4 regions of the Brevibacillus sp. NSP2.1 genome follow, and region 3 is predicted to be linked to each of the others. Evidence: riboswitches for the same ligand, from Rfam matches in the RefSeq annotation. Region 3 holds a riboswitch; each other region holds the start of a gene.
The links. A riboswitch is a leader RNA that binds a small molecule or an ion and turns the genes downstream of it on or off. The one in region 3 is predicted to bind cyclic di-GMP.
Positions count from the first base shown of each region.

Region 1: it holds a riboswitch for cyclic di-GMP, as region 3 does, so the genes downstream of both, M655_RS22230 (GNAT family N-acetyltransferase) here and M655_RS19775 (methyl-accepting chemotaxis protein) in region 3, are expected to answer to the same signal.
Region 2: it holds a riboswitch for cyclic di-GMP, as region 3 does, so the genes downstream of both, ggt (gamma-glutamyltransferase) here and M655_RS19775 (methyl-accepting chemotaxis protein) in region 3, are expected to answer to the same signal.
Region 4: it holds a riboswitch for cyclic di-GMP, as region 3 does, so the genes downstream of both, M655_RS01905 (methyl-accepting chemotaxis protein) here and M655_RS19775 (methyl-accepting chemotaxis protein) in region 3, are expected to answer to the same signal.

Region 1 covers NZ_CP048274.1:4,577,707-4,582,697, reverse strand. Annotated here, with positions in the region: gene M655_RS22235 (methyl-accepting chemotaxis protein) at 1-1,210, opposite strand, end outside; gene M655_RS22230 (GNAT family N-acetyltransferase) at 1,212-1,760, opposite strand; cyclic di-GMP riboswitch class I at 1,922-2,005, opposite strand; gene M655_RS22225 (hypothetical protein) at 2,289-2,471, shown strand; gene M655_RS22220 (TrmB family transcriptional regulator) at 2,605-3,414, shown strand; gene M655_RS22215 (AzlC family ABC transporter permease) at 3,540-4,214, shown strand; gene M655_RS22210 (AzlD domain-containing protein) at 4,205-4,537, shown strand; gene M655_RS22205 (DNA alkylation repair protein) at 4,594-4,991, shown strand, end outside.
Region 2 covers NZ_CP048274.1:449,932-454,922, forward strand. Annotated here, with positions in the region: gene ggt (gamma-glutamyltransferase) at 1-1,416, opposite strand, end outside; cyclic di-GMP riboswitch class I at 1,602-1,690, opposite strand; gene M655_RS02235 (SET domain-containing protein) at 1,913-2,530, shown strand; gene M655_RS02240 (glutamine--tRNA ligase/YqeY domain fusion protein) at 2,615-4,282, shown strand; gene M655_RS02245 (APC family permease) at 4,430-4,991, shown strand, end outside.
Region 3 covers NZ_CP048274.1:4,078,922-4,083,912, reverse strand. Annotated here, with positions in the region: gene thrS (threonine--tRNA ligase) at 1-1,695, shown strand, start outside; gene M655_RS19775 (methyl-accepting chemotaxis protein) at 1,770-3,500, opposite strand; cyclic di-GMP riboswitch class II at 3,637-3,720, opposite strand; gene moaA (GTP 3',8-cyclase MoaA) at 4,018-4,991, shown strand, end outside.
Region 4 covers NZ_CP048274.1:379,052-384,042, forward strand. Annotated here, with positions in the region: gene M655_RS01900 (formate--tetrahydrofolate ligase) at 1-1,360, shown strand, start outside; cyclic di-GMP riboswitch class I at 1,575-1,674, shown strand; gene M655_RS01905 (methyl-accepting chemotaxis protein) at 1,748-3,721, shown strand; gene M655_RS01910 (transporter substrate-binding domain-containing protein) at 3,844-4,701, shown strand.

The sequences.
Region 1 (4,991 bases), 500 kb from region 3:
TTTCCTGAACCTCCATGATCCCTTCGCTGTTTTTCTCAAACGACAGTTGGGACTCGGAGATCATGTCGGAGACGAGCTTCATTTTTTCGCGAATCGTCATCAACAAGGTAGAGATTGATTCGGAGGACAGCTTGGAAGATTCGGCCAGCTTGCGCACCTCGTCCGCTACGACGGCAAAGCCGCGACCATGCTCGCCTGCACGGGAAGCCTCGATGGTCGCATTGAGCGCCAGCAGGTTGGTCTGTGCCGAAATTTCCGAAATCGTTTGGATGATTTTTTCAATGGATTCCGTTTCTTTGTTCAGCTCTTGGATCAGCTTGTTCGTGCCTTGAATGTCCTTGATAAAGCGCTCGAAGTCGTTGCCGATGTTGCTGATGCGCTTGCCGCTTTCATTGGTCGCTTCTTTGGTCGATTCTACGTATTCGTGCATTTCGGTCACGGAGCGGGTCATGTCCTCTACCTGGAGGTTGGTCGTGCCCATCTCGCGGCGCAACTCGTTGGTGTTGTCGGTCTGGATCGAGAAGGAGCGCATGATCTCCTGAAGGGCAGCCACTGTCTCCACCGCGCGGACGTTGACGCCATCTGTAACCTTGTTCAAATTCTCCTGATATTCCTGGACGGAGTTGAGCGATTCGTTGATCTGGTCCAAAATGCGCTGCAGCGACTCTTTGGAGGCGATCGCTTGCTGCTTTTGCTCCTCGCTTTCCCGCTGCAGCTTGTTGTTGAAAACTGCGTGCATCATGCTTGTCGCCGATACGAAGCAGAAGGCCAGCAAGTAGTACATCAAATGAACAGGATCGGACGTGTAGAAAATCGCTTCGCCGTTCGTCAGGAAATAGTAGGTGACGATCCCCATGGCTGCGATGATGGTCAAGATGTTAATCAGTTTGTCCTGATAAATGCCCATGACCGCGACGAAGAACATGATCGTCATGATGTTGACCAGCCAAGGATCGAGTCCCACGATGACGAACATGAAAATGCCGATGACAGCGAAGTTGAAAAACTTCATGAAGGGAGCCATCTTGTCCCGCCAGGCTGGCCGGTTGGAAAGGTAGGCAAAAGGTGCGAGCACCCCGTACAAAATCCCCAGCACGGTTAAAACGAAGGAGAACGGAACCCCCATGATGAGGTTCACGATCTGGACGATGGTAATGATGCTCGCAAAAACAATGACCACCCAGTTATTTCTTCTTTGTAAGAGTTCCATGTCAGCTAACCTCAACTTTTATTTGTTTGCAAAGCTCTTGATACCAGGCAAATTCGGGCTTGTCCTTGTTCAAATAGGCTTCTTGCAGGTGGAAGACGGTCGGAATGGCATTCGCCCCTTTGTAGAAGACCATCTCTTTCACTTGCGTCGCTCTGACGTTGTATTTACGGTTAATCAACTGAAAAAAAGCCGGATCTGCCAAACCGACTGCATGCGTATATCCGTGTTTTTCTGCATAATCGATCATGAGGGCAACTCCCCATCGTCCCAGCTTTCCGCGGAACTTGGGCAAGACAGCGAAACTGTCCACTTCGACAACTTTCATATCGCTCGTCAAAACATCCTGAAACAAATTTTGCAGATAAGCAGAAGATTTTTCATGTGGTGTAAATTCAAAAGTCCCGCCTGGTTCGTCCTCATCCGACAACAAAAGATAGACGTCGGAACCATCTTTGGCGTATTCCATCTCGAAGCCCATTGAGGTCCAGACACTTTCCTTGATTTGATGGAAAAGTGCCAAAGATTGTGCTGAATCAACCAGTTTGTACATAATACTCCACTCCATTTTTCTCTCTCTTTGTTTTTTCATGTACAAGTCTAGTGTTGATCGATAAAATGGCGCCTCCTTTCTTCCATGTGAGCATAAAAAAGGCCATTCCCCATGCGGAAACAGCCCAAAGTCACCATCATCTTCCTGCTATGCTCATGATGTATGGCAACCCGGCTGTCATGGTCAAAGACTTTAGACCCGTGGTTTTGCGTCGCCACCTTTCGATGACTTTGCCTTTGTCATTCATTTGCGAAAAATGTATAGAAGTGTCGAATTATGCAAAATATAATCCAAGAGAAACAATCTTGTCAAGTTTTGGTAGGGTAAAGTAACCGATTGTTCATAAATAGTCGGCTCCAAATTGGTAGTTTGGACAGAGAAAGATGCGAGGAAAAACAGAGAAAAGATAGGAACATAGTCAGGTTGTGCCGGGACTTTTGCCAATGGCCGACTCAGCTACTTGCGCCTGATGCGTAACAAAAATTTACCATCCGTCCGATAACTAGAAAGAACAGGAGGGATGCGAAAATGAGTCAGGCCAAAACGATTGAGTTTCACTTTTCCGGTGGCGAGCTGGTTAAGATCGAGACAACCGAGCCGGAAGAAATCATCCAAATGGTCGCCAACCAAAAGGATGGGTGGCTGCAATACGATGACATCGTGATTAATGTAAGAAACGTTTCTTACATTAAAGTGCGCGATCTCGCTTAGGCTGCTTGCTTGCCAAAAAGGCCCTCGTTCACGGAGGGTTTTTTTTATTTTCGCTTGTGCCGGGAAAAGCACATTGACAAAGGAACGAACCTGAACCTATAGTGAGTATAAAACTAACTACTAAGAGGTCGGGATGGAAGACATATACAAGGAATTGCAAAAGCTCGGATTTTCCCAGTACGAGTGCAAGGCTTACATCAGTCTGCTCAAGCACTCTCCGATCACCGGATACGAAATCAGCAAACGCTCTGGCGTGCCGCGCTCCATGATTTACGAAGTCGTGGGCAAGCTCGTTGACAAAGGGGCTGTTTACACCGTGCCTTCCGAGCCTGTCACGTATGCGCCGCTGCCAGCAAGAGAGCTGGTCCGCAGGCTGCGCGGGCAGTTCGAAGCGTCCTTCGACTATTTGGAAAAAAACTTGTCGGCCTTAGAGTCCGAGCAAGAGATCGACGTCATTCGGCGAATTAGCGGTGACGAGCTGGTGCTCATGGAAATGAGGCAAATGATCGAGCAGGCTGGCGAGGAAGTGTGGCTGTCGATCTGGGAGCCTCAGGTGCCTTTTATCCAGGAGGCGGTGGACAGACGAACCGAAGAAGGGATTTCCGTCTTTACCGTTTTGTTTGGACAGCAAGAGACGCGCGTAGGGACGACGTATCACCATGACTATATGGCGCCTGATGTGGCCGAGGAACGGATGGGCGGGCATCTTACAATCGTCGCGCGTGATCTGGAGGAAGTGCTGATCGCCAACTTCACGCCAAATACGGCTGCCTGGGCGGTCAAGACGAAGGATCCGGCGCTCGTTCTGGTCGCTGTCGAGTACATTCGCCACGATATTATGTTTGCGGAAGTGACAAAGGTGCTCGGCCCGGATAAGGTCGAAGCGCTCTGGCGCAGCAAGCCGGACTTGTACCAGGTGGTCACCGGGAAGAGATTCAAGTAAGCGGAGCGAAGCAGGAGGCAAGCGCGCAAGCCGGAGTGAAATAAAGAGAGAGTGAGGGAGAAGCAGTGGGGCGAGAACAACTGCAAGTAGAAGCATTGTCGAACGCGGGTGAGCAGGGAAGCTTCATGCAGGGGGTCAAGGATTGCATTCCAACCTTGCTCGGGTATTTGAGCATCGGGTTTGCGGCAGGTGTGCTGGAAAAGACCGCTGGGCTGAGCATCATGGAAATTGCCTTGATGAGCATTTTGCTGTACGCAGGCTCGGCGCAGTTTATTGCTGCGGGCATGATTGCCGCAGGAAGCTCGGCGATGGGAATTATCATTACGATTTTGTTTGTGAATTTGCGGCATATTTTGCTAAGCGCGGCTCTGTCGCCCTACTTCCGCCATCTGACGGCGTTTCGGAACATGCTCGTCGGTTCGCTTCTGACAGACGAGACGTTCGGGGTTGCGATCAACGAGGCGGCGAAGCGCAAGCAGATCGACGAAAAATGGATGCACGGTTTGAATGTGACGGCTTACCTGAACTGGATTGCGGCCAATTTGGCGGGAGCCTATTTCGGACAGTGGATCGCCAATCCCGAGCAGTTGGGCCTTGATTTCGCTCTGCCGGCGATGTTTATCGGCTTGCTGGTGCTGGCGATGATGAGCCGCAAGCAAATCCGGCTCGATATCGTCGTCGCCATCAGCGCAGTCGTCATTGCTGTAGGCGTGTCTGTCTTGTATCCGGGCAACCTTGGCGTCATCGTAGCTACGCTGTGCGCATCGACAATCGGGATGGTGATCGAAAGATGGAAGTGAGATGGGATATCTTCCTCATTATTGTAGGCAGTGCGCTGGTCACGTTTTTGCCGCGGGTGCTGCCCTTGATGGTGCTGTCGCGCATGGAGCTTCCCGCGTGGGGCGTCCGCTGGCTGCATTACGTGCCGATCGCGGTCATGGCTGCACTGGTCGGGCAGGAGCTGTTTTTGCAGGAGGGAAAGTTGTCGCTACTAGCCAATGTCGAGCTATTGGCGGCGATTCCGACGTTTCTGGTTGCGATCGTGACCCGCAGCCTGCTGGGCACGGTTGTCGTCGGGATGGTTTCGATCATGATCTTGCGCTACCTTTTCCCGCTCTTGTAGCAGGGAGAAAGCAGCCGGGAAATGGGTAAACTAGGAAAAAAGGGAGGCGGACGCGAATGACCGTGGAAGAAGTCATGCAACAGTTGGAAGCGTTGGGCACGGAGCAGACGAAGAAGACGTTCATGCGCCATGGCGCCAGGGAGCCGTTTTTTGGCGTGCGAATCGGCGACATGAAAAAGCTGGTGAAGGCAGTCAAGCGCGATCAAAAGCTGGTGCAAGCGTTGTACGAGACGGGCAATCACGACGCGATGTATTTGGCGGGCCTGGCGATCGACCCGCAGACGGTGACGAAGGAACAACTGCAAAGCTGGGTCAGGCAGGCGTACTGGTACATGCTGGCCGAGTACACGGTTGCGGGTGTTGCCGCCGAAAGCTCGTTCGCCCTGGAGCTGGCACGGGAGTGGATCGAAGCGGAGGAGGAGATGATTGCAGCTTGCGGCTGGAGCACGTACGC
Region 2 (4,991 bases), 2.0 Mb from region 3:
TTGCGGCTGGCCTTCGCCGCCTTGTGTTCCGTAGAGCAGGTAAGGCTTGTCTCCTTTAAAGAGCATCGCCGGGTTGATCGTGTGGAAGGTGCGTTTGCCCGGTTCCAGGTGATTGATGTGTTTCGGGTCCAGAGAGAAGTAGCTGCCGCGGTTTTGCAACAGGACGCCCGTGTCTTTCGCGACGATGCCGGAGCCCCAGTCAAAGTAGTGGCTCTGGATGATCGACACGGCATTGCCGTCCTTGTCCACGACGCCAAACCACGTAGTATCGCCTTTTGGATCGAGCGGCTCGACCGCTTTTGCCGCTTGCTTCATGTCAATGCGCGCTGCCAGTTCTTTTCCGTGCTGCTTGGACAACAGCTCGTCCACAGGAATATCCACGAATGCCGGGTCAGTCAGCCATTTGTCACGGTCGGCAAAAGCTTGTTTGGTCGCTTCGACGATCGTGTGGTAGTAATCCGGCGTACCTTCGCCCATGCTCTTGAGGTCAAAGTTGTTCAGCACGTTCAAAATCGAGAGCGAGGCCATGCCCTGGGAGTTGGGCGGCACGTTGTACGCCTTGTAGCCGCGATAGTCTACCGTAATCGGCTCCGCCCAGGTGGAGGTATGCTTCTCGAAGTCTTTCAGCGTGAGCAGCCCGCCGTTTTTTTGCAGGTCGGCGACGATTTTTTGCGCGACTTCGCCTTTGTAAAATCCGTCGGCGCCTTTTTGGGCAATGATTCGCAACGTTTTGGCAAGGTCCTTTTGCTTGAGAATTTCGCCTGCGGCATACGGCTCTCCGTTCGGCTTCAGGAACGTTTTGCGGAAGCCCTCGAAGCGCTGGAGATTTTTCAGCTCGTTGTCAGTCGGGTCTGTTGCGTACTTGGTCCAGTAAACCTGGTTGGGCGAGACGGGATAGCCGTTTTCGGCGTACCCGATCGCAGGCTCCAGCAGCTTGTGCCAAGGCAGCTTGCTGTTGCCCATGCTTTTGTGCGCGTAGTTGTAGGCTTCCCACCAGCCGGAAACAACGCCGGGAACCGTGTTGGCAGACTCATAGCCGCGGGAAGGAATTTTGTCGTAGCCTTTGCTTTTGTAGTATTCGATGGTTGCCTTTTCGCCAGCTCGTCCGCTGCCGTTCAATGCTTTCAGCTCTTTTGTTTTGGCGTTGTAAATGAGCCAGAAGTTATCCCCGCCAATGGTCGTGTAGTGCGGATAGACGACGGCGAGGGTAGAGGCGGCGGTAATCGCGGCGTCTACTGCGTTTCCGCCGTCTTCCAACGTTTTCAGGGCTGCGGCTGTAGCCAGATAGTGAGGTGTTGTGACCATGGCATTTGGCGACATTGATGTTGGACGATTGGCAGCTTGGACCGGAGCGAATGTTGTCAGGCCGATAGCGGCGGTCAATGCGACGGCAGAAAGTTTTTTCCAAAGTGACATCTCATGAAGCCTCCTTGTATTTTGGTGAAAAGGTTCCAACAATCCGACAGCTTTTCGCAGCCTCACCTCCTTGACCGGGACAGACAGAAAATTCCTCATACCTACAAAAATGGACAAAAACAGACAATGAGTGCGCAAAAAAAGACCAATGATATAGGATCATTGGTCTTGTCCTACATCAATATTTCGGTAGCTGGCTGGCATGCCCGCTCGTGCGGAGGTAGCCCCTCTAGCTTTGCGTCGCCGGATTTCCCCGGGTTTGCCGTTTCGATATCAATGAAAAATTAATGCAAATGTTGCAGGTAAAATTTCCTAAACCTGTTTGTCAATAATATAGACGATTTGTCGATTGGGGTAAATAAGGAAATTTCTTTTTATCTAGAAAAAAGGAAGCATCAGGGAAATACGCGTTTTTCACCGACATTCACACACCTCTGTTGGCCGAACTGCTTATGATGATAAAAAGGCACATTTGCCAAGGAGTGAAACAACGACCATGATGCATCCCGATACAGAGCTTCGCTATATCAACGACGAGATCGGGTACGGTGTGTTTGCGACAAAGCTCATTCCCAAAGGCACGATTGTCTGGGTCCAGGATGATCTCGATCAGGTATTAGACCCGGCATTTGTGGAAAAACTGGATCCATTAAGAAAACAGGACGTGCAAAAATATTCGTTCAAAAATCAGTTCGGCAAATACATCTTGTGCTGGGATAAGGCCCGGTTTGTCAACCACAGCTTCCATGCGACCTGTGTGGCGACGATGTACGATCTGGAACTGGCGGCGCGGGACATTTTGCCGGGCGAGGAACTGACCGATGATTACGGAACGCTGAACCTGGATGAACCGTTTGACTGTTTGCCGGAGCCGGGCACGAGCCGTTCAAGGGTGATGCCTGACGACTTGCTGCGCTACTATCGCCAATGGGATGAGATCGCAGCCGCCGCCTTCGAGCGGTTCAATCAGGTTGAACAGCCGCTGCTCCACCTCGTAAGACCTAAGCATTTGCAAACCATTCGCGGCATTACCGAACAGCAGCGGTCGCTCGACTCGATCATTTCGCTGTACTGCCAGCCGCAATCGCGATGGCCAAAAGAGCAGGAGTGGTAGACGCAGCGGGCCGGACAACGGCCCGATTTTGTTGAACTCTGGGAAGAGAATCAGTATTATGGAATGTAAAGGTGAAGTGAAAGGTTGATTTCATTGGAAAACAAGGTAGCGTCATCCAATTTTATCCGCAATATCGTGATTGACGACCTGCAAGCAGGCAAGGTCAAGGAAGTCATTACCCGCTTTCCGCCGGAGCCGAACGGGTATCTTCATATTGGACATGCAAAAGCCATCTGCCTGAATTTTGAACTGGCAAGCGAATTTAATGGCAAGGCTCACCTCCGTTTTGACGATACCAATCCGGTGAAAGAAGACACTGAGTACGTGGAAGCGATCAAAACAGACGTCAAATGGCTTGGCTTTGAATGGGACGGGCTGTTTTTTGCATCGGATTACTTTGAAGAGATGTACAAGCGTGCGGTGCTGTTGATTCAAAAAGGCAAAGCCTACGTGGACGATCTGTCTGCCGAAGAGATGCGCAAGCTGCGCGGAACGTTGACGGAGCCGGGCGTAGACAGTCCGTACCGCAACCGTTCTGTGGAGGAAAACCTCGACCTGTTCGAGCGCATGCGCAACGGAGAGTTCAAGGACGGGGAAAAAGTGCTGCGTGCCAAAATCGACATGTCCTCCCCGAACATCAACATGCGCGATCCGGTTTTGTACCGCATTTCCCATACGACCCACCACAACACGGGAGACAAATGGTGCATTTACCCGATGTACGACTACGCGCACCCGCTGGAGGATGCGATTGAAGGCGTGACCCACTCGCTCTGCTCGCTCGAATTTGAAGACCATCGTCCGCTGTACGACTGGGTCATCAGCGAGTGCGAGATGGAGCACGTTCCGCGCCAGTACGAGTTTGCCCGCCTGAACCTGACCAACACGGTCATGAGCAAGCGCAAGCTGAAACAGCTCGTAGACGAAAACGTCGTCGATGGCTGGGACGATCCGCGCATGCCGACCATTGCAGGCTTCCGCCGTCGCGGCTTTACGCCGGAAGCGATTCGCACGTTTGCCCGTGAAGTCGGGGTAGCGCGCAGCAATAGTACAGTCGACGCGAAAATGCTGGAGCATTTCATCCGCGAGGACTTGAAGCTGAAAGCACCGCGCACGATGGCTGTTTTGAATCCGCTGAAAGTCGTCATCACGAACTATCCGGAAGGCCAGGTCGAGATGCTCGAAGCGGAAATCAACCCGGAAAATCCGGAGATGGGCAATCGTCAAATTCCGTTCTCCCGCGAAATCTACATCGAGCAGGACGACTTCATGGAAAACCCGCCAAGCAAGTATTTCCGCCTGTTCCCGGGAAATGAAGTCCGTCTCAAGCACGCCTACTTCATCAAATGCAACGACGTGGTGAAGGACGCGGATGGCAATGTCATCGAGCTGCACTGCACCTACGACCCGGAGACGAAGAGCGGAAGCGGGTTTACAGGACGCAAGGTAAAAGGGACCATCCACTGGGTAGATGCGAGCCAGGCAGTACCTGCCGAGTTCCGTTTGTACGAGCCGCTGATTCTCGACGATGAGGACACGGAAGGAAGCTTCCTGGACAACATCAACCCGAACTCGCTGGAAGTGTTGAACGGATTCGTCGAGCCGAACATGAAAGACACGAAGGCGCAGGACAAATACCAGTTTTTCCGCCACGGATACTTCAACGTCGATCCGAAGCATACGACGCCGGACAAGCTGGTCTTTAACCGGATCGTTTCGCTGAAAAGCTCGTTCGAACTGCCAAAAGCGTAGTACAGGCGCAGGCTGTGACAAACACAAAAACGCTGTTGCGGCATGGGAAAACCGTGTGCAACAGCGTTTTTTCATCAGGCAAGGCGTGGAACTTTTCTCATTCGCGTGTATAATTATTCGTGGTGCACCAGAGAAGGAGGACAGGCAGTGAATGGGGGAGCAGAGCTTACACGCAGCTTGAAGCTGTGGCATATCGTCGTAATTGGCCTGGGGTACATGGCTCCGATGGCCGTCTTTGACACTTTTGGCATTGTGGCCGAGGAAACCGGTGGACACGTTCCTGCTGCCTACGCAGTGACGCTGCTCGCCATCCTGTTTACCGCCGCGAGCTACGGGAAAATGGTCCGCGCGTTCCCGTCGGCAGGGACCGCGTACACGTACACGCAGCAAACGATCCATCCGTATGCGGGATTTTTGGTCGGATGGGCGTCGCTGCTCGATTATTTGTTTTTGCCCATGATTAACGCCCTGCTGACAGGGGTGTATTTATCGTCCGTCTTCCCCGAGGTGCCGACCAGGTGGTGGATTATCGGATTTATCGCACTGATTACATTATTGAATGTGTTCCGGGTCACCGTGACGGCTTCTGTCAACTCGTTTCTCGTGCTGTTTCAAATCGCCTTTGTCATTTTGTTCGCGGGGTTGTCCATTCGCAGTCTGGTTCAGGGAGAGGGGCTTGGGCACGTATTCAACATCCAGCCGTTCTTCT
Region 3 (4,991 bases):
CGTCACAGTACCGCTCACTTGCTCGCCCAGGCAGTAAGACGCCTGTACGGCAGCGAAGTCAAATTCGGGATCGGTCCTGTGATCGAAGACGGCTTCTACTACGACATGGACATTCCGGTCTCGCTCTCGCCAGAAGACTTGGGCAAGATTGAGGCGGAAATGGAAAAAATCGTGAAGGAAGACTTGCCGATCCGCCGCAGAGTCGTCAGCCGCGACGAGGCGACAAGAATTTTCCAAAACCTCAACGACCATCTGAAGCTGGAACTGATCCGCGACTTGCCGGCGGATGCGACGATCACCCTGTACGAGCAGGGCGAATTTTTCGACCTCTGTCGCGGCCCGCACTTGCCGTCCACTGGCTACATCAAAGCGTTCAAGCTGATGAGCGTGGCAGGTGCATACTGGCGCGGAAAAGCGGAAAACCAGGTGCTGCAGCGCGTCTACGGTACCGCTTGGCCGAAAAAAGCGGATATGGACGAATATCTGCACTTCATCGAAGAGGCGAAAAAGCGCGACCACCGCAAACTGGGCAAAGAGCTGGAGCTGTTCATGTTCTCCGAGGAAGCGCCTGGCATGCCGTTCTACCTGCCAAACGGCTTCACTGTCCGCAACGAGCTGGAGCAGTTCTCCCGCCGCCTGCAACAGCTTGCCCAATACACAGAGGTGCGCTCGCCGTTCCTCATGAACGAGCGCCTCTGGAAAGAATCCGGTCACTGGGATCACTACAAGGAAAACATGTACTTCTCTGAAGTCGACAACGCGACTTACGCCTTGAAGCCGATGAACTGCCCAGGACACATGCTCATTTACAAAAACGCAATGCATTCCTACCGCGACTTGCCGATTCGCTATGCCGAGTTCGGCCAGGTTCACCGCCACGAATATTCCGGCGCGCTGAACGGCATGCTGCGGGTTCGCACCTTCTGCCAGGATGACGCACACGTATTCGTCCGCCCTGACCAGATCGAGAGCGAAATCAAAAACATGATTAAGCTGATCGACAAAATCTACAAAGTGTTCGGCTTTGAATACAGCGTAGCACTTTCGACTCGCCCGGAAGATTCCATGGGCTCCGACGAGCTGTGGGAAACAGCGGAAAGCTCCTTGAAAAAGGTGCTGGAGCAACTGGAAATGCCGTATGAAATCAAGGAAGGCGACGGTGCGTTCTACGGACCGAAGATCGACTTCCAAATTACCGACGCGCTGAAACGCCGTCACCAATGCGGAACCATCCAGCTCGACTTCCAAATGCCGGAGAAGTTCGACCTGACTTACGTGGGCCAAGACAACGAAAAGCATCGTCCGGTTGTCTTGCACCGTGCGATGTACGGCTCCATGGAGCGTTTCATCGGCATCCTGATCGAGCACTACGCAGGCGCATTCCCTGTCTGGTTGACTCCAATCCAGGCGCGCTTGATGAACATCAGCGAGGTGCACATTCCGTACGCCGAGCAAGTCAAAGAAAAGCTGCAACAAGCTGGCATCCGCGTAGAGCTGGATGCGCGCAACGAAAAAATCGGCTACAAAATCCGTGAAGCGCAAGTGCAAAAAATCCCGTACATGCTGGTTATCGGGGAAAAAGAAGTGACAGACGGCACTCTGTCTGTACGCAGACGGGGAGTAGGCGATGAAGGCGCCATGACCGTTGATGAGTTCGTGGAAAAAATCCGCGCCGAAATCAACGAAATGAAGTAAAGCAAAAAGGGCAGTTCTCACCCGAACGGTGGGAACGGCCCTTTTGTTTTTGGCGAAAACGGTGGCGACAACTGCTACAGCTCATTTTCCAGACGGGTAAGCAGTGTTACGACTTCATGGGACGCCCGTTGAAGCTGCTCGTACGCTTCCTGGGCGCCGGCGAGATCCTCGGCCTGGTATTTTTCCACTGCCTGCTTGGCGTAAAAATGTACTAATTTGTGCGGCTCCTCCAGCTTTTTGAAGGTCGGGTTGTTGCGCACAAGCGGCGGCAAGTCGCTGTAGTACCACGTCCCCAGTCGGCAGTGATGGTGCGAGGCCATTTCTGCGGCGACCAGGTTTTCCAAACCAAGGAACATGTTGTAAATTTTCCATTTCCACAGCAAATGATCCGTTTTGGCCACGCGCACGATGTCTTTGTAGCTCAATTTGACATTGATCGTAAAGAACGTCTTGCGGTACTCATCCATTTTCCGGCTCAGTTCGAGAATGATTTGCGCGGTGTTTTTGGCGATTTGCTGCGAATGTGTGCTCAGGTCAAAAATCGTGGAGTTGCGGTGGGCGATATCCGTGACAGAAGAAGCCTGTTCCTCGGTCATGGCGGCAATTTGCGAGGTGGATTGGCTGATTTCCTGCATGGTGGACACAATCTTGTTCAGGGCGACATCGGCGAACTGGGCTTCCCCGACGCTGCGCTCCACCAGCTTGCTCGTGCTGTCCATCTGCTCCGTCACTCGCTTCGAAACTTGTTGCAGCGACTCCATGTTGTCTGTGATCCGGCTGATCTGTTCTTTTGTATGCTCGGCCAGCTTGCGCACCTCAGTGGCTACGACTGCAAAGCCGCGCCCTTGCTCTCCGGCCCGGGCGGCCTCGATACTGGCGTTCAGCGCGAGCAGGTTGGTCTGCTCGGCGATTTCCCGAATGATGCGGATGACGTCCTGTGTCTGATGAATCTCCTGATTGAGCTGGTTTACCCTGCTCATGACCTCGACAAAGACGTGGCCCACCTGGCGGATGTCGCCGAGAGCGGCATTGATGATCTGTTTGCTCTGTTCAGCGGATTGCACCGCTTCGTCTGTCCCTTCCGCGACTTTGACCGCGTGGTTGGCGACTTCCTGAATCGAGGCGCTCATTTCTTCCGTTGCGGCGGTGACGCTGTGGCTTTCCTCGATCTGCTCGTCCATTCCCGAGATAAGCTGCTTCGTCGTGTCGAGCTGGGTCATATGGTTGAGCATGCCGGAGATGCCGAACAAAAACGATTTGAACGTCTCTTCCATATACACTTCCACAATCAGTTGCTGATCGAATGCTGCCAATTTTTGCACAGCGGTGACCATTTTCATCATCTGATGCGGCTGATTGCTCCATTTTTCCATCAAAATCGTGGTCATGATCTGAATCAGCAGATGGTGTGCAGAAATAAAATGATCGGCTGTCAGATGAATGCGGCTGTGAACTTGCCCGATGACAATTCTCGTTTTCACGTACTCATGGTTGACTTCTGCTGTGAGAAACTGCTCCAGGTGGACCTCCAAAGTTTTTTTCAACCGCTCCAGGCTGGAGTTGTCGAGGATGATCTTCTGGAGGTGGGGAACGTTAGTGATCGACTGGTAAAACTTGGATACGATCTCTGCTTTAAAGGGGTAAAGCGTGGTAGCAGCCTCTTTGACGTGCGCCAATGTATCCTGATCCACGCCCAAAAAAGACAGGCGCTCTTTCACGCGTTCGCCCACTTCGGTAATGTCAGTTGCGTGGGAAGCTTTCACATACTCATTCCATGGCTTTGCTTTCTTTGCAAAAAATTGCATGCAGACCTCCGAATTTTACATTTTATTGATTTACTCAAAAATTGAGAAAGAGGGGGCGATTGCCATTGCTGCAGCTTGCCGTTTCTGAGCAGTGGACAAGGCCTTTGTTCTGGGATAAAATAAACCGACTCTACAACGAAAATAGGGTCGGTTGCACTACTCGCTCCCAGCCATTCAAGTGCCCACATACAAACGGCTGATCTTCGCTTTCCTTATTGAAGAGGAATATATAGAGCATAATATATAGTCATATTATCCTATGTTTATACAAAAGGGAATAGTCAAAAAAACGGTTTGCACATTGGCGTGCACCGGGTCATTTTTCCGATTTTCATCGGCTTGCGACCGCTTTTGCAACAGCGAAAAGTGCAGGAACAGGAGCCGTTCGCAGGCGGAATATGGTACGCTAATAAAAAGCCGGAATCGCATGTTGGACATCAATACGAGACAAACTGGAGATAGAGTGGCATGCCAGGCTCAGCCAGGAAAAGGAGGGTGACCACCAGTGCTAGAGCAGATGCAAGTACGTGACACACGAAAGCGTCCTCTCCGTGATCTGCGCATTTCCGTGACAGACAAATGCAATTTTCGTTGCCGGTACTGTATGCCGGCTGAAATTTTCGGGCCGGAGTTTGAATTTTTGCCGCAGCACAAGCTGCTGTCGTTTGAAGAAATTACCCGCTTGACCCAAATATTCACAGCGCTCGGCGTGCGGAAAATCCGGATTACGGGCGGAGAACCGCTCGTGCGCAGGGATTTGCCTGAATTAATACGAATGATTCGAAAAATAGAGGACGTTCACGATATCGCCATGACGACCAATGGCTCGCTGCTCGCCCGCCATGCCCAGGCTTTGAAGGAAGCCGGGCTTGATCGCGTCACCGTCAGCCTCGACAGCCTGGACAACGAGCGGTTTGGCATGTTAAACGGCAGAGGCTATCCGGTGGATGCTGTGCTCGACGGGATTCGCGCGGCGGCGGAAGCGGGACTCGGGGTGAAAATCAACATGGTCGTCCAGCGCGGTGTCAACGACCAGGACATTTTGCCGATGGCCCGTTATTTCCGCGAGCAAGGCCATACGCTGCGCTTCATTGAGTTCATGGACGTAGGTAACAGCAACGGCTGGAAGCTCGATCAGGTCGTGCCTTCCAGCGAAATCGTCCGGATGATCGGCGCAGAAATGCCGCTCGTCCCGGTCGAGGCGAACTACTTCGGCGAGGTCGCTTCGCGCTACCGCTACGAGGGGAGCGATCAGGAGATTGGGCTGATCTCGTCGGTGACACAAGCCTTTTGCTCTACCTGTACGCGGGCGCGGCTGTCGGCAGAGGGGAAAATGTACAACTGCCTGTTCGCCTCCGCCGGCTATGACTTGCGCGAGCCGCTGCGCAGCGGGCGAAGCGACGAAGAAATCCAGGAGCAGATTCGCGCGATCTGGGAAAAGCGCGACGAGCGCTATTCGGAAGAACGGCTGGACGAAACGCCGGGGCTGCA
Region 4 (4,991 bases), 1.9 Mb from region 3:
GGGGATAAAAGGAGGGGCTACCGGAAGCGGCAAGGCGCAAATCCTCCCTGCGGATGAAATCAATCTGCATTTTACTGGCGACATTCACGCCATTACCGCCGCGCACAATTTGCTTGCGGCGATGATCGACAACCATATTTTCCACGGCAATCCGCGGGGCATCAATCCGAAAAAAATCGTCTGGAAACGGGCGATGGACATGAACGACCGCGCGCTTAGAAATATCGTGGTCGGGCTGGGAGACGGCAACGGCATGACGCGCGAAGACGGCTTCATGATTACGACCGCATCGGAAATCATGGCGATTTTGTGCCTGAGCGAGAACCTCGCCGACTTGCGCGAGCGGCTGAACCACATCATCATCGGCTACGATTTTGAAGACAAGCCAGTCCGGGCGGAAGAAATCAATGCGGTCGAGGCGATGTGCGTACTGCTCAAGGAAGCGATCAAGCCAAACCTCGTGCAAACGATCGAGGGCACGCCAGTCATCGTCCACGGCGGTCCGTTTGCGAATATCGCGCACGGATGCAGCAGCGTGATCGGCACGAAGACAGCCTTGAAGCTGGCCGACTACGTCGTAACGGAAGCGGGCTTCGGCGCTGACCTGGGCGCGGAGAAGTTTTTTGACATCAAGTGCAGAAAAGCCGGGCTGACGCCATCGGCAGCAGTCGTGGTCATTACCGTGCGTTCCTTGAAGTACAACGCCGGAATCAAAGTGCCGGATTTGGCCGAAGAAAACCTCGCCGCATTGGAAAAAGGCTTCGCCAACGTGCGTCGCCATCTGGAAAACTTGCAGAAGTTCGGCGTGCCGGCGGTTGTAGCGATCAACCATTTTGCCACCGATACACAAGCGGAGATCGACGCAGTCATGGCGCTGTGCCAGGAGGCAGGTGCCGAGGCGGCGCTGTCCAAGGCGTGGGCAGAAGGCGGAGAAGGCGCAATCGAACTGGCGGAAAAAGTGACGCGCGCGGCAGAGCGCCCTGGGCAATTCCGCTTTTTGTACGAAGAAGACCTCGGCGTGAAGGAAAAGATTGAGACGGTGGTCAAAGAAATTTACCGCGGCTCCGGGGTAGTCTTTTCGCCGCTGGCGACAAAAACGATCCAGAAGGTAGAGGAAATGGGGCTGTCCCATCTGCCTGTGTGCATGGCGAAGACGCCGTACTCCTTTACAGATCGGGCCGATCAGCTTGGCGCCCCTGTCGGTTTTACCATTCAGGTGAGCGAAGTGCGGATTTCGGCAGGAGCAGGCTTCATCGTCGCCTTGACCGGAAGCCTGGTGACGATGCCGGGACTCCCGAAGAAACCTGCGGCCGAATCGCTGTATGTGGATGAGCACGGCCACGTGGAAGGGCTGAGCTAAACGAAGAAGTCAAAAGTGGACGACAGGCTGACACCAACAACAAGGTGTCAGCCTTTTTGCGATTTTTTCGCAATTATTTCGCAGAAAGTAGTTTACTTGTCAAACAATTTGGGTAAAGATTTTGTGTGGAAAAAAATCCAAGCCATTATTTTAAAGTTAACCCACATTTTTCCGATGTTGTGCTATAGTATTTTTATACAGATAAAACGACAAAAAATGACAAAGGCAAACCTGTTGAAAGGCAGGGACGCAAAGCCACGGGTCTAAGGCAAGCAGAGCGCATCTTCTGCTGCTACGATAGCCGGGTTGCCATGCCGTACACGTAAGAAGGCTGTCCGGGTGGCAGTCTTTTTTGTTGCCAAAAAAAGATAGGAGGTACAGCGTGAGATGGAATCCAGTTTGAAGAAAAAGCTGATCGTCGTCATGTGCCTGCTCTTGATTGTCAGCTTGGGTACGGTCTGCGGTGCCAGCTACTACAGCTCGTCGCAGTTGCTGTCGTCCAGCCTGGACAAAGAAGCGGAACTTACGGCCAGCAATCTTTCCATCAGAATCGACAGCTTTTTCCAAGAAAAAATCGGAATTGTTGAAACGATCGGAGAGATGATTTCCGCCGACAACAATTTCGACCATGACTTGAAGCTGATTCAGGAGGCGCAGAAGAAAAACCCCGAGTTTGAGACGTTTTTCTTTTCCTATGACCTGAGCGGCAAAAAAGTCATCAACTTCAAGGGCGAGGAGACGAACCCGTCTGATCGTCCGCATTTTCAGGAGGCAGGACGAGGCGAGGGGAAAATCATCGTTTCCGAGCCGGTCGTGTCGCAGCGGACAGGCAACTACATCGTGACGATCATCGTTCCGCTGATGAAGGACAATCGCCAATACGGCTATGTCGGTTCGACCATTCCGATCAACGAGATTCAGAAGACGGTTTCCGAGGAGAAGTTCGGACATAGTGGCTATGCCTTTTTGGTGAGCAAAAAAGGAACGTATATTTGGCATCCGAACAGCGAAGTCATTTTGAAGCAGTCGGTGCTCGACAGCAATATTCCTGAGTTGAAAACCGCCTTTGAAGCAACGGCACAAGGCGGCCGCGGAGTCATTCAATACGAAGAGGGACAAGCGGCGCAATTCGCCTCCTACGCTTCGACCAGATTGAACTGGGGAGTGTTCATCACTGCTCCGGCCAAAGACCTGCACGCTCCGGTCAACGAACTGTCGATCAAGCTGCTGGCTATTTCCTTGGTCGTTCTGGCGGTGGGCATCGTCTTCGTGTACTGGCTGTCGGTTCGCTTGGTTCGACCGATCCAGCGTCTGAACCAGGCCGTCAATGTCGTCGCCCAGGGCAATCTCACAGAGACGGTCACGGTGGCCGGAAAAGATGAGATCGCAGTGCTTTCCCGCGACTTCAACCAGACCGTCTCGCACTTGAAAGGCTTGATCGAAGGCGTGTCGCAATCGTCGGAGCAGGTGCTGCGCTTTACGCATGAAGTGTCGGCAGGAATTGAACACGCGACCGAAAACGTAAACCGGATCGGGACGTCAATCAACCAGATTGCCAGCGGGGCCGAGGCACAGGCTACCAGCTCCAAGGACGTCGCCTTGTCCATGAATGACATGGCGGCGGGGATTGTGAAAATTGCAGAGACATCCGCGCATGTGTCCGAAGCGGCGCGCGAGGCATCGGATCAGGCCGAGCAAGGCGCAGCAGTCGTTGAGCAGGCCGTCCGGCAAATGGGCAGCATCGGAGAGGGCACGACCAGAGCGGCTGAAGCCATTGAGCGCTTGAACAGCCGATCCAAGGAGATCGAAGGGATTCTCGATACGATCAGCCAGTTAACCTCGCAAATCAACCTGCTTGCGCTCAACGCGTCGATTGAGGCAGCGCGGGCTGGCGAGCACGGCCGCGGCTTTGCCGTCGTGGCGGGAGAAGTGAAAAATCTGGCGCATCAATCCGAGGAGTCGGCTGCGAAAATCGCGGCGCTGATCGGGGAAATCCAGCAGGATACCCGCCACGCGGTAGAAGTGATGAACACCGGCAATCGCGAGGCGCAGGAAGGCATTTCGATGATCGAAGAGGTGCGGGATATTTTCGCGCATATTTTGGAATCGTCGCGCAATGTTGCCGCCCATATTTTGGAGGTGTCGGCGGCATCGGAGGAAATGTCTGCAGGCTCTGAGCAGGTGAGCGCCTCGGTCGACGAAATGTACAACTTTGCCAAGCTTGCCTCGGAAGACGCGCAGAAGGTCGTGGAGGCCACGGCCGAACAGTTGCAAGCCATTCAGGACATTGCCCGTTCGGTCGAGCAGTTGAACACGGTCACGGAGGAGTTGCAGCAGGGCGTAGGCAAGTTCACCTTGTAAGACCTTGTAAGGCTAAAGCCCGTCCCTGGTTAAAGGGGGGATGCCATGTAAGGGATGAGACAGCTCGAAACAGCAGATGGGCATGAGACAGACTGATCGACAATCGGGAGGAGAAGAAACTAATGAAAAAGTGGACAAAAAGAATGATGGCGAGCGCGCTCGCTGCAACGATGCTGATGACTGGAACCGGAGCGTTTGCTGCTACTACAGGCGCGCAAACCGGGCAGACCGCAGCAGTGGAAGCGGTCAAAAAACAGGAAAACAAACAGTTTGAGTCCCGCCTCGACGAGATTATCGCACGGGGATACATTCTCGTGGGCACACCGGGCGACTACAAGCCGTTCACATATTTGAACCCGAAAACGAACGAATTTGAAGGCTACGACATCGACGCGATGAAAGAGTTTGCGAAAAGCCTTGGAGTAGAAGCGCGCTTCGTGCAAACATCCTGGCCGACGCTGATGGACGATCTGCTGGCGAACAAATTTGACATCGCGGTCGGCGGCGTGACCCGCAACACCGATCGCCAGAAAAAAGCGCACATGGGCGATCCGTACATCGAGTTCGGAAAAGCTCCGCTGATTCGCGTGCAGGACAAGGACAAGTACAAAAGCCTGGAAGACATCAACAAAAAAGAAGTGCGCATCGGCGTGAATCCGGGCGGTACCAACGAACAGTTCGTGCGCGACCATTTGAAAAACGCTACCGTTACTGTCGTGCAAAACAACCTGGACATCCCTGGCCTTGTCGCCAACGGCACATACGATGTGATGATTACCGACACGATCGAAGCCATGGTGTATTCCAAAGCCGATTCCCGCCTGTACGCGGCTCTGACGGACAAGCCGTTTACCCGCAGCGAAAAAGCGTACATGATTCCGCGCGGCGACTTTATTTTCGCCAGCTATCTCGATGTCTGGATGGACGAAATGAAGCTGCAAGGGAAATTCGACGAGCTGTTCCATAAATGGGTAAAATAATCGCGGTGCCGGGTATGAAAGCGCGATGACGGAAGAAAGCAGTCCTGTCTGGATGATCCGGGCAGGACTGCTTTTGTTTTTGCAGTTAACGGAGGTATGTTTCTGCGCCAATCTGTTGAGACTAGAGGAAAATGGGCACAAATGCCGTTTGCAATTTTACAGGATGCATGGTACGATTACAGCTATGTTCTTTGTAGGGTGCTTATGTACAATCGGAGATAAAAGGGCATGTTCCGGCTGTAAGGAATAGTGCCCTTTTTTAGTGAGGATTTTATAGAAGAAGGTAAAGT